Regions from separate parts of the Pseudomonas sp. GL_135 genome, predicted to be linked through region 2. Evidence: riboswitches for the same ligand, from Rfam matches in the RefSeq annotation. Region 2 holds a riboswitch; the other holds the start of a gene.

Region 1 (4,207 bases), 690 kb from region 2:
TTGGCCGGTCCTACAAGATTGCGGTTGCCAGCGCAAACGTCGCATGGGGGCTCTTTCGGCGGGGTATGGCCAGGGTCGCGGGCGAGCCGGTCAACCGCGTCGCCATCGCCAGCGCCGCGCTTTCTGCCACGCCGTAGCAGCCGGTGCGTTCAAAGGCGATGTCCGAGCGATGGCTCAGCTGTGCCTCGTAAGCCGCTAGATCATCCGCACTGAAGAACCCAATCGTCAGCCCCAAGCCATGGCCCAGTTCCAGCAATCCCGCCTCAGCCGACTTGCCGTCAATGGAGGCGAGGGCGGCAACGTCCTTTAGCTGAAGCTGACATTCGCGCAGACCATCCTCCATCAACTGCCGAAGCTCCAGCGCCGAACAGCCGCGCTGGCAGCCCAGACCGACCACCCACAGCGGTCGATCGCGCAACTCGTTCACAGAGCAGGGTTCAAACCGGCTTGCGTCGCGGGCATGCCACTACGACGAAACAGCCAGGCGCTGATCCAGCCCAGGGCAATCCAGAAAACCGCATTGGTCAGCAGCGACGCAATCTTGAATTGCGCTTCAAGGGCTTCCGGGGCGAGTGCCGAATGCACCGCCGGCTGAGGGGCGCCGACGATATGCGGCACCACCAGAATCATTGCGCCCACAACCTTCAACAGCCAGTGCCGGGCAAACACCATCAACGCCAACCCTGCAGCCGTGGAGGCAGCAGTGCCCACCCACCAGATCTGCCGTTGGGTCAGGTCCGCCGCGACGGTACCGGGCAGTTCGGGCGGCAGACCAAGAGTGGGCGCCAGCACAAACACGGCATAACCGGCCAATCCCCACAGCACGCCTTCGCGAGCACTCGTCGGCGTACGCAAGGTGTACAAGGCCGCCAGCATCAGCGCGAAACCGACCGCGACTACCAGATTGCCACCCGTGGTGGACAGCACGCGCTGCCAGCCGTCTTCAGGCTCCCAGGCTTCGGCGTCATGAACGTGGCCGGCCATCGCACCGTCGGCGTGCTCGTGCATCTCGGTAGCCGGAGCCTTTTCGTAGGTCTCCGCCTGCAGGATCAACGGCGCGACCGAGAAGCTCTGCAGCAGTGTCAACAACAGGGCGGCGAGCAGTCCGGTGAACCCGGCCGTTTGCGCAATTCGCTTGAACATGGCGGCAGGTCTCAATGGCAAGGGAAGGCGGAGCTGTGACGGGTGTCGTGTGCCGCGTTGTGCACCGCATCGATGTGGGAGAAACCGGCGAAGTACACCAGAAATGCACCGAGAAACATCGCGCTGACGGCGGCAACAAGGCGCTGGCTTTGCGTGGCAGTCACGGCCGTTGTGGTGTTGCTGGCGGTGCCGGACGTCTGGCGGGGTGTGCTGATGGACATGGCGCTTCCCTCTGAAGTGGTTTCAGCGGACGGAAAGGCGCAAAGACACCGCAGGCGAATGCCGGCAGTGCTCAACAGCGCCCGCCCACCGCGGGTTGTTATGGTGTGTTGTCGGGCCGGTCTCCGGGCTCGCGAGGGGCACATGCATCAGCCGTTACAGCCATCGTGCCTTCAAGAATCGCCTTCCCATATCGATGCCGACACAGTGGATCTGACTCTTCACTCGCTTACCGTTGCGGGGGCAGCACCGGACTGATGCACACCCGAAGGTCTGCACGCACCGGTTTCCCGTTTCACCCTGTGAAGGGCACCCGTAACAAGGTGTGTAGAAGACCACGCACGGTTCGAGTCGTCAATCTTAGGGTCATTCGGTGCGTCAATCGGCGCGGCAATCACTGCAACGGCGCGATTGACCGGCCTGCGGTCACTGCGTAGCCTTGCGCACTTGAGGTTCGCCGGCCGCCTTTTCATGTATCAAGGCCACCGGCGCTAAGAAGGGAATGCGGTTTCAAGCCGCAGCTGCCCCCGCAACTGTAAGCGGACAGTTTCATTGCACAGCCACTGCGCGAGCGGGAAGGCGCGATGAATGCCAGTCGCCTGACGATGCCTGTCAGCAACCGGACGCCGTGAGCCAGGAGACCTGCCTCGAATCGGACCGCCTGCAAGCGGCCGAGGAATTCCACTACAACCGGGCGGGGTGATCCGGTGGCGAATCGAACCGCGCGCCTGCTTCGGCCGGCCCTGCGCTGTTTTCGTCCTCGTTGCCCCGCCGCACGCCTGAGGGCAACCGATGAAAACACTGGCCAAACTTCCCGTCACCATCGTCACCGGCTTTCTCGGCTCGGGCAAAACCACCTTGCTGCGGCACATGCTCGACAACGCCGAAGGACGACGCATCGCCGTCATCGTCAATGAATTCGGCGAGCTGGGCATCGACGGCGACATCCTCAAGCAGTGCACCATCGGCTGTACCGAAGAAGAGGCCGTCGGTCGCGTTTACGAACTGGCCAACGGCTGCCTGTGCTGCACCGTTCAGGAAGAGTTCTTCCCGGTGATGCAGGAACTGGTCGCCCGCCGCGGCGACCTCGATCACATCCTCATCGAAACCTCGGGCCTGGCCCTGCCGAAGCCGCTGGTGCAAGCCTTTCAGTGGCCGGAAATTCGCAACGCCTGCACCGTCGACGCGGTGATCACCGTGGTCGACAGCCCGGCCGTGCTCGCTGGCACCTTCGCCGCGTTTCCGGATCAAGTCGACGCCCAGCGCAAGCTCGACCCGAACCTTGACCACGAATCCCCGCTGCACGAGCTGTTCGCCGACCAACTGGCCAGCGCCGATCTGGTCGTGCTGAACAAGGCCGACATGCTCGACGCCGATGCGCTGGCCGCCGTGCGCGCAGAAGTCGCCGAAGAATTGCCGCCAGCGGTAAAAATCGTCGAAGCGAACCGGGGGCAGCTGCCGATCAGCGTGTTGCTGGGGCTCGGCGCCGAATCCGAGCTGCACATTGATGGCCGCAAGACCCATCACGATCACCACGAAGGCGACGATCACGATGATCACGACCATGACGCCTTCGATTCCATCTCCATTACGCTGCCCCAGGCGGACGAATCGCTGTTGCTTGACGCGCTGACCCAGGCCGTCGTCCAGCACGGCATCCTGCGCGTCAAAGGCTTCGCTGCGATTCCCGGCAAACCCATGCGCCTGCTGGTGCAAGGCGTCGGCACGCGCTTCGACAAGCATTTCGACCGCGCCTGGAAGCCTGACGAAGCCCGGGAAACCCACCTGGTGCTGATCGGCCAGGAGCTGGACCCCGGCGTCCTCGAAGCGCAATTGCGCGCAGCTCTCTCAGCGATCAAAGGCTAACCATGCACCTGCTGCGCACTCAGCCCGGCGGCTTCGTTCCTGACGACAGCATCGCTGACCTGGGCCAGACCCCCGCCGAGCTGGTGATCCTGTGCAGCGCCGACTCGAATCTGGCCCTGCTGGCTGAAACCGCGCAGCAACTGCCGGGTGACTACCCGAGCCTGCGCCTGGCCAATCCGATGCAGGTGCAAAATCATGCATCGGTGGATTTGTACGTCGACGAGGTGCTGCGCCACGCCAAAGTCATCCTGATTTCCCTGCACGGCGGCATCGGCTACTGGCGTTATGGCGTCGAGCGGCTGGTGGAACTGGCGGCAAAGGGGGTGAAGCTGATTCTGGTGCCGGGTTGTGATCGCCCGGACCCCGAGCTGAGCGGCCTGAGCACGGAGTCTGCCGAAGACCGTGATCGGCTCTGGCATTACCTGCGTCAGGGCGGCAAGCACAACGCGCTGGCGCTGTTCAACTTCATCGCCACACGCTGGCTGGGCGGCGACTATCCCTGGGTCGAGCCGCAAACCTTGCCGCGCACCGTCATTTACCATCCGCAGAACACCAACGCCGATTTGGCCCGCTGGCAGGCCGATTGGCGCGCGGATCAGCCGGTCGCCGCCGTGCTGTTTTATCGCTCCCACTTGCAAGCGGCAAACACCGGTTTCATCGATGTGTTCTGCGAGCGCTTGTCGGCCCAGGGATTGAACCCATTACCGATCGCTGTCGCCAGCCTGAAAGAAGCCGGCTGCATGAGCGCGATACAGGATTGGCTCGACGAGGTGGACTGCGAGGTCATCCTCAACACCACCGGGTTTGCTCAATCGAACCCGGAAGCGCCGGATGTACGACCGTTTCGCCGGGACATCCCGGTCATTCAGGCCATTTGCGCCCAGGACAATGAACCCGCCTGGCGGGCAAGCGCCCAAGGGCTGGGCCCCCGCGACCTGGCGATGCACATCGCGCTGCCGGAACTGGACGGTCGCATCAT
Region 2 (4,207 bases):
CGAGCACCACGACCGGCACCGACAGCGCCACCGACGACCAGCGCACGCCGCTGAGATTGCCCAGCAACCAGAACATGATCCCGCGGGCCTGCTCGGCATTGGCCGACTTGGTGATCAGGAAGGACGTCAGGGCGTTGAACAGCTGCGACCCGGCAATGCCCGCCAGGATGATCTGGCCGGCAGCGGTCTGGCCCCGCGAGGAGCGGGCGAGCAGGGCGACCAGCGCGAACGCGGCGATCGCGCCGGCAAACGCTCCGGTCGAGAGAGAAATCGTACCGGCGCCGATGCCGATGATCGCCACCAACACTGCGCCGGTCGACGCGCCCGCAGAAATACCCAGCAAGTAGGGATCGGCCAGCGGGTTGCGCAGCAACGATTGCAGGACCACGCCCGACACCGCCAGCCCTGCGCCGCAGGTGGCGGCAACGATGGCCCGGGTCAGGCGGTAGTTCCAGACGATGCCCTCGTCGATCGGGTCGAGGGGATAGCCTGCGGCCCACAGCTTGTTCGCCAGCACCTGAACGATCACCGGCAGGCTGATTGATGTCTCGCCAATCGCCACGCCCGCCAGCACCGCCAACGCCAGCAACGCGGCGGCCCAGGCACCGTGGCCGAAGATTCGGACGATGCTCGACCGGGGCATGCTGAATGACGTCATTGCGCTTGAGTGGCCTGAGCCAGTTGCTCGATGCCGTCAAACAGTCGCACGCTGGACTCCATGGCGCTGGCGTCCATGATCACGATGCGATTGTTTTTCACCGCATCCATATTGCGGGTGACCGGGTCAGAGCGGAGAAACGCCAGCTTCTTCTCGTGATCGTCGGCCGGGAAGCGGCGACGGTCCATGCGCGCGATGACCAGCACGGTCGGGTTGGCCTTGGCGATGGTTTCCCAGCCCACGGTCGGCCATTCCTCGTCGGAGTCGATGACGTTGCGCATGCCGAGGGTGTCGAGCATGAAATTGGGAATGCCCTTGCGCCCGGCCACGTAAGGGTCGACGTTGATGTCCGGGCTGGAAAACCAGAACACCGCCGAGAGGGGTGGATTGGCATGGGCTTTCGCCTGCGTCACCGCCTGGGCCAGCCGGGTTTGGTAACCCGTGATCAAGTGCTCGCCACGGTCCTGCACATCGAAGATCTGCGCCAGCTGTCGCAGGCTTTTGTACAGGGTGTCGATGCGGAAGGCTTCGAGGCGCGTGCCGTCGGCGCCCACCCGGTTGTTCTTGCCCTCGCAATCGGACGGCAGGATGTAGGTCGGGATGCCCAGATCGCGAAACTGCTCGCGGGTGCCGACGGCGCCCTGGGGCCCGACCATCCACTCAAACTGCACCGGCACGAAATCCGGGCGTTTGCCGATCACTGATTCAAAACTCGGCGCGTTGTCGGCCAGGCGCTCGATGCCGTCGTTGAGGGTTTGGTACTGGGGCAGCACGGGATTGAACCACAGCGAAGTGCCGATGACGTTCGGGCCCAGGCCGAGGGCGTAGAGCATCTCGGTGGCGGCCTGGCCAATGGTCACGGTTTTCTGCGGGGCGTGGGTGAAGGTCAGCGGTTCGCCGCAATTGTCCACGGTCAAAGGGTAGGCGGTCGACGCCGCAAAACCGGCGGTGGGCAAGGTCAGCGTGACGAGCAGGGCGGCGAGGCGGCGCAGCGGCATGAACAGCGATCTCCAGAAAGCCTGAGTGCTTGGCGAAGCAGGCGCTGGAAAGTCCACCCGACGGGCGCCCTAAGATGAGGGCGAGCACAGCGTGCGCGAGCGACGCGCGAACGGGAGTCCTTCCCCGGACACCCCGCCGGTGAATGAATATGCTGGCCGGCAGGTCTCCTGACTGGCGCATCATCGCCATGCTTCGGCCTTCCCGGGGTGACCCAGTGGCAAACAGGAAGCAGGGCTCAGCGCCTACAGTTGCGGGGACAGTTCCGTTTCAGCGCGCAGCGCGCTTGGGGATTCCCTATTAATTCCGAGTGGAAACCGGCGGCGGGGATACTAAACGATTCGGCGGGGAGAGGCGAATGCGGCGGCGGTGCATCGTTGGACCGAGCGACCTTCGACACCGGGCAGCAGCTGGACCGACGCAAAACTTTTGGGAGATGCAAACCTGTGGGAGTGACCGGGGTGGCGTTCCACCTTGCTCACGAAGAGGACAGTACATCCGCTAAATCTTCAGCGGCTGGAATGCAGCCTTCGTGAGCAAGCTCACTCCCACAGGGTATGTGTTTGCCATTCAATCTGGCGTGGGTCGGACACTGGGCGTTTAAAACTTGAACGGCCAACCCACGATCTTCTTCGGCCGTGGCGTCGAGTAGGTCCGCACTTTCGAGGTCTTCAACCCCAGACGCACCAGCGATTCGGCCAGCGCCACCGCTGCGGTGACGCCATCCACCACCGGCACGCCGGCACGGTCGCGGATGAGTTGATCCAGCCCGGCCATGCCGCCGCAGCCCAGGCAGATCACTTCGGCCTTGTCGCGGATCACCGCTTCGATGGCCTGCTCAACGATGGCTTCGACCGCACGCTCGGGCGATTCTTCCAGTTCCAGCACGCTCATGCCGCTGGCCCGCACCGACGCGCAACGCTCGTACACGCCGGCCAGCTTCAAACGGTCTTCGATCAGTGGCACGGTTCGGTCCAGCGTCGTGACCACGGCGTATTTATGCCCCAGCAGCATCGCCAGGCTGGCCGCGGCTTCGGTAATGTCCACCACCGGCACGTCGAGCAGTTCCTGCAAGCCCTCGCGGCCGTGCTCGCCGTAGCCGGCTTGAATCACCGCGTCATAAGCCCCTTCGTAGGACATGACCCGATCCATCACCGCAATGGCCGCCAGGTAACTTTCGAAATTGCCTTCCACTGACTCGGCGCCGAAGCGCGGGGTCAGGCCGATGATTTCGGTACCGGGGGAGGCCACGCTGCGGGCCTGTTCGGCAATGGTCTCGGTCATGGATGCGGTGGTGTTGACGTTGACGATCAGAATTCGCATGGACAGATCTCGCGCAGAAAACAAGGCCGGGCGTCTGGCCCGGCGTCGTTGCCCACGATATCAGTCTTTCATCGGCACGGGCGCCTGCAGGGCAATGAAGCCCTGATCGCGCATGGCCTGCCAGAAACCATCCGGCACCTGTGCGTTGAGCGCGGTGACGTCTTCGATGATCCGCGAGGGCCGGCTGGCACCTGGAATCACCGCTGCCACCAGCGGGTTGGCGAGGACGAACTGCAGCGCCGCCGACTTGATGTCGACCTGATACTGCCGGGCGATCTCCTGAATGTGCGCCACCTTGTCGAGCATTGCCGGCGATGCTTCCTGATACTCGAAATGCTTGCCGCCCACCAACACGCCGGAGCTGTAAGGCCCGCCGACCACGAACTCGGCGTTGTGCTGGCGGGCCTTGTCGAACAGCCGTTGCAGCGGCTGGTCATGGTCGAGCAGCGAATAACGACCGGCGAGCAGGAAGCCGTCGGGCTGGGCCTCTTCCAGGTCCAGGGTCAGTTCGCACGGCTCGACGCGGTTGACGCCAAGGCCCCAGGCCTTGATCACGCCTTCTTCGCGCAGTCGGGTGAGGGCACGGAAAGCGCCGGTGCGAGCGATGTTGAAATGCTCGATCCAGGCATCGCCGTGGGCGTCCTGGGCGACGTCGTGAACAAACACGATGTCCAGCCGATCGGTGTTCAAGCGTTTCAGGCTCGCTTCAATGGAACGCAGCGTGGCATCGGCGGAGTAATCAGTGACGATCTTGTTTTTCAGGCCTTCAGCGAACGGACCGCTGCGGGTCTCGGTGTCGATCTCGTCGGAAATCAGCCGACCGACTTTGGTGCTCAGGGTGTACGCGTCGCGGGGGACGCCGGCGAGGGCCTTGCCCAGACGCTGTTCGGACAGCCCGGCGCCGTAGATCGGTGCGGTGTCGAAGTAGCGAATGCCCTGGTCCCAGGCGGATTGAACGGTGGCCGCCGCTTCCTCTTCGTCGATGGTGCGGAACATGTTGCCCAGCGGCGCGGAGCCGAAGCCGAGGCGGCCGATGATCTTGTCGTGCAAACTCATGAGGGGTGTCCTGTGCGGTGGGGCGGGTCTGGATGTCCAGGCTGCATGGCGCTGCGCTCGCCTGGGCAAAGCAGCGCGATGAAACCGGCGAAGCTTCTTTACTGACTGTTGATTGCCCCAGGGGTTCTTCGGAATGCGCGGCGGTGGACTTTCACATGCCCGGCGAGCGGCTAT

Evidence for each region. A riboswitch is a leader RNA that binds a small molecule or an ion and turns the genes downstream of it on or off. The one in region 2 is predicted to bind cobalamin.
Region 1: it holds a riboswitch for cobalamin, as region 2 does, so the genes downstream of both, cobW (cobalamin biosynthesis protein CobW) here and AC3ISG_RS13575 (ABC transporter substrate-binding protein) in region 2, are expected to answer to the same signal.

What each region holds. Positions count from the first base shown of each region.
Region 1 covers NZ_CM174408.1:2,372,312-2,376,518, forward strand. Annotated here, with positions in the region: gene AC3ISG_RS10570 (cobalamin biosynthesis protein) at 11-427, opposite strand; gene AC3ISG_RS10575 (CbtA family protein) at 424-1,143, opposite strand; gene AC3ISG_RS10580 (CbtB domain-containing protein) at 1,155-1,364, opposite strand; cobalamin riboswitch at 1,462-1,694, opposite strand; cobalamin riboswitch at 1,796-2,026, shown strand; gene cobW (cobalamin biosynthesis protein CobW) at 2,155-3,228, shown strand; gene cobN (cobaltochelatase subunit CobN) at 3,231-4,207, shown strand, end outside.
Region 2 covers NZ_CM174408.1:3,067,140-3,071,346, reverse strand. Annotated here, with positions in the region: gene AC3ISG_RS13580 (FecCD family ABC transporter permease) at 1-643, opposite strand, end outside; gene AC3ISG_RS13575 (ABC transporter substrate-binding protein) at 655-1,656, opposite strand; cobalamin riboswitch at 1,798-1,991, opposite strand; gene AC3ISG_RS13570 (aspartate/glutamate racemase family protein) at 2,255-2,977, opposite strand; gene AC3ISG_RS13565 (aldo/keto reductase) at 3,038-4,033, opposite strand.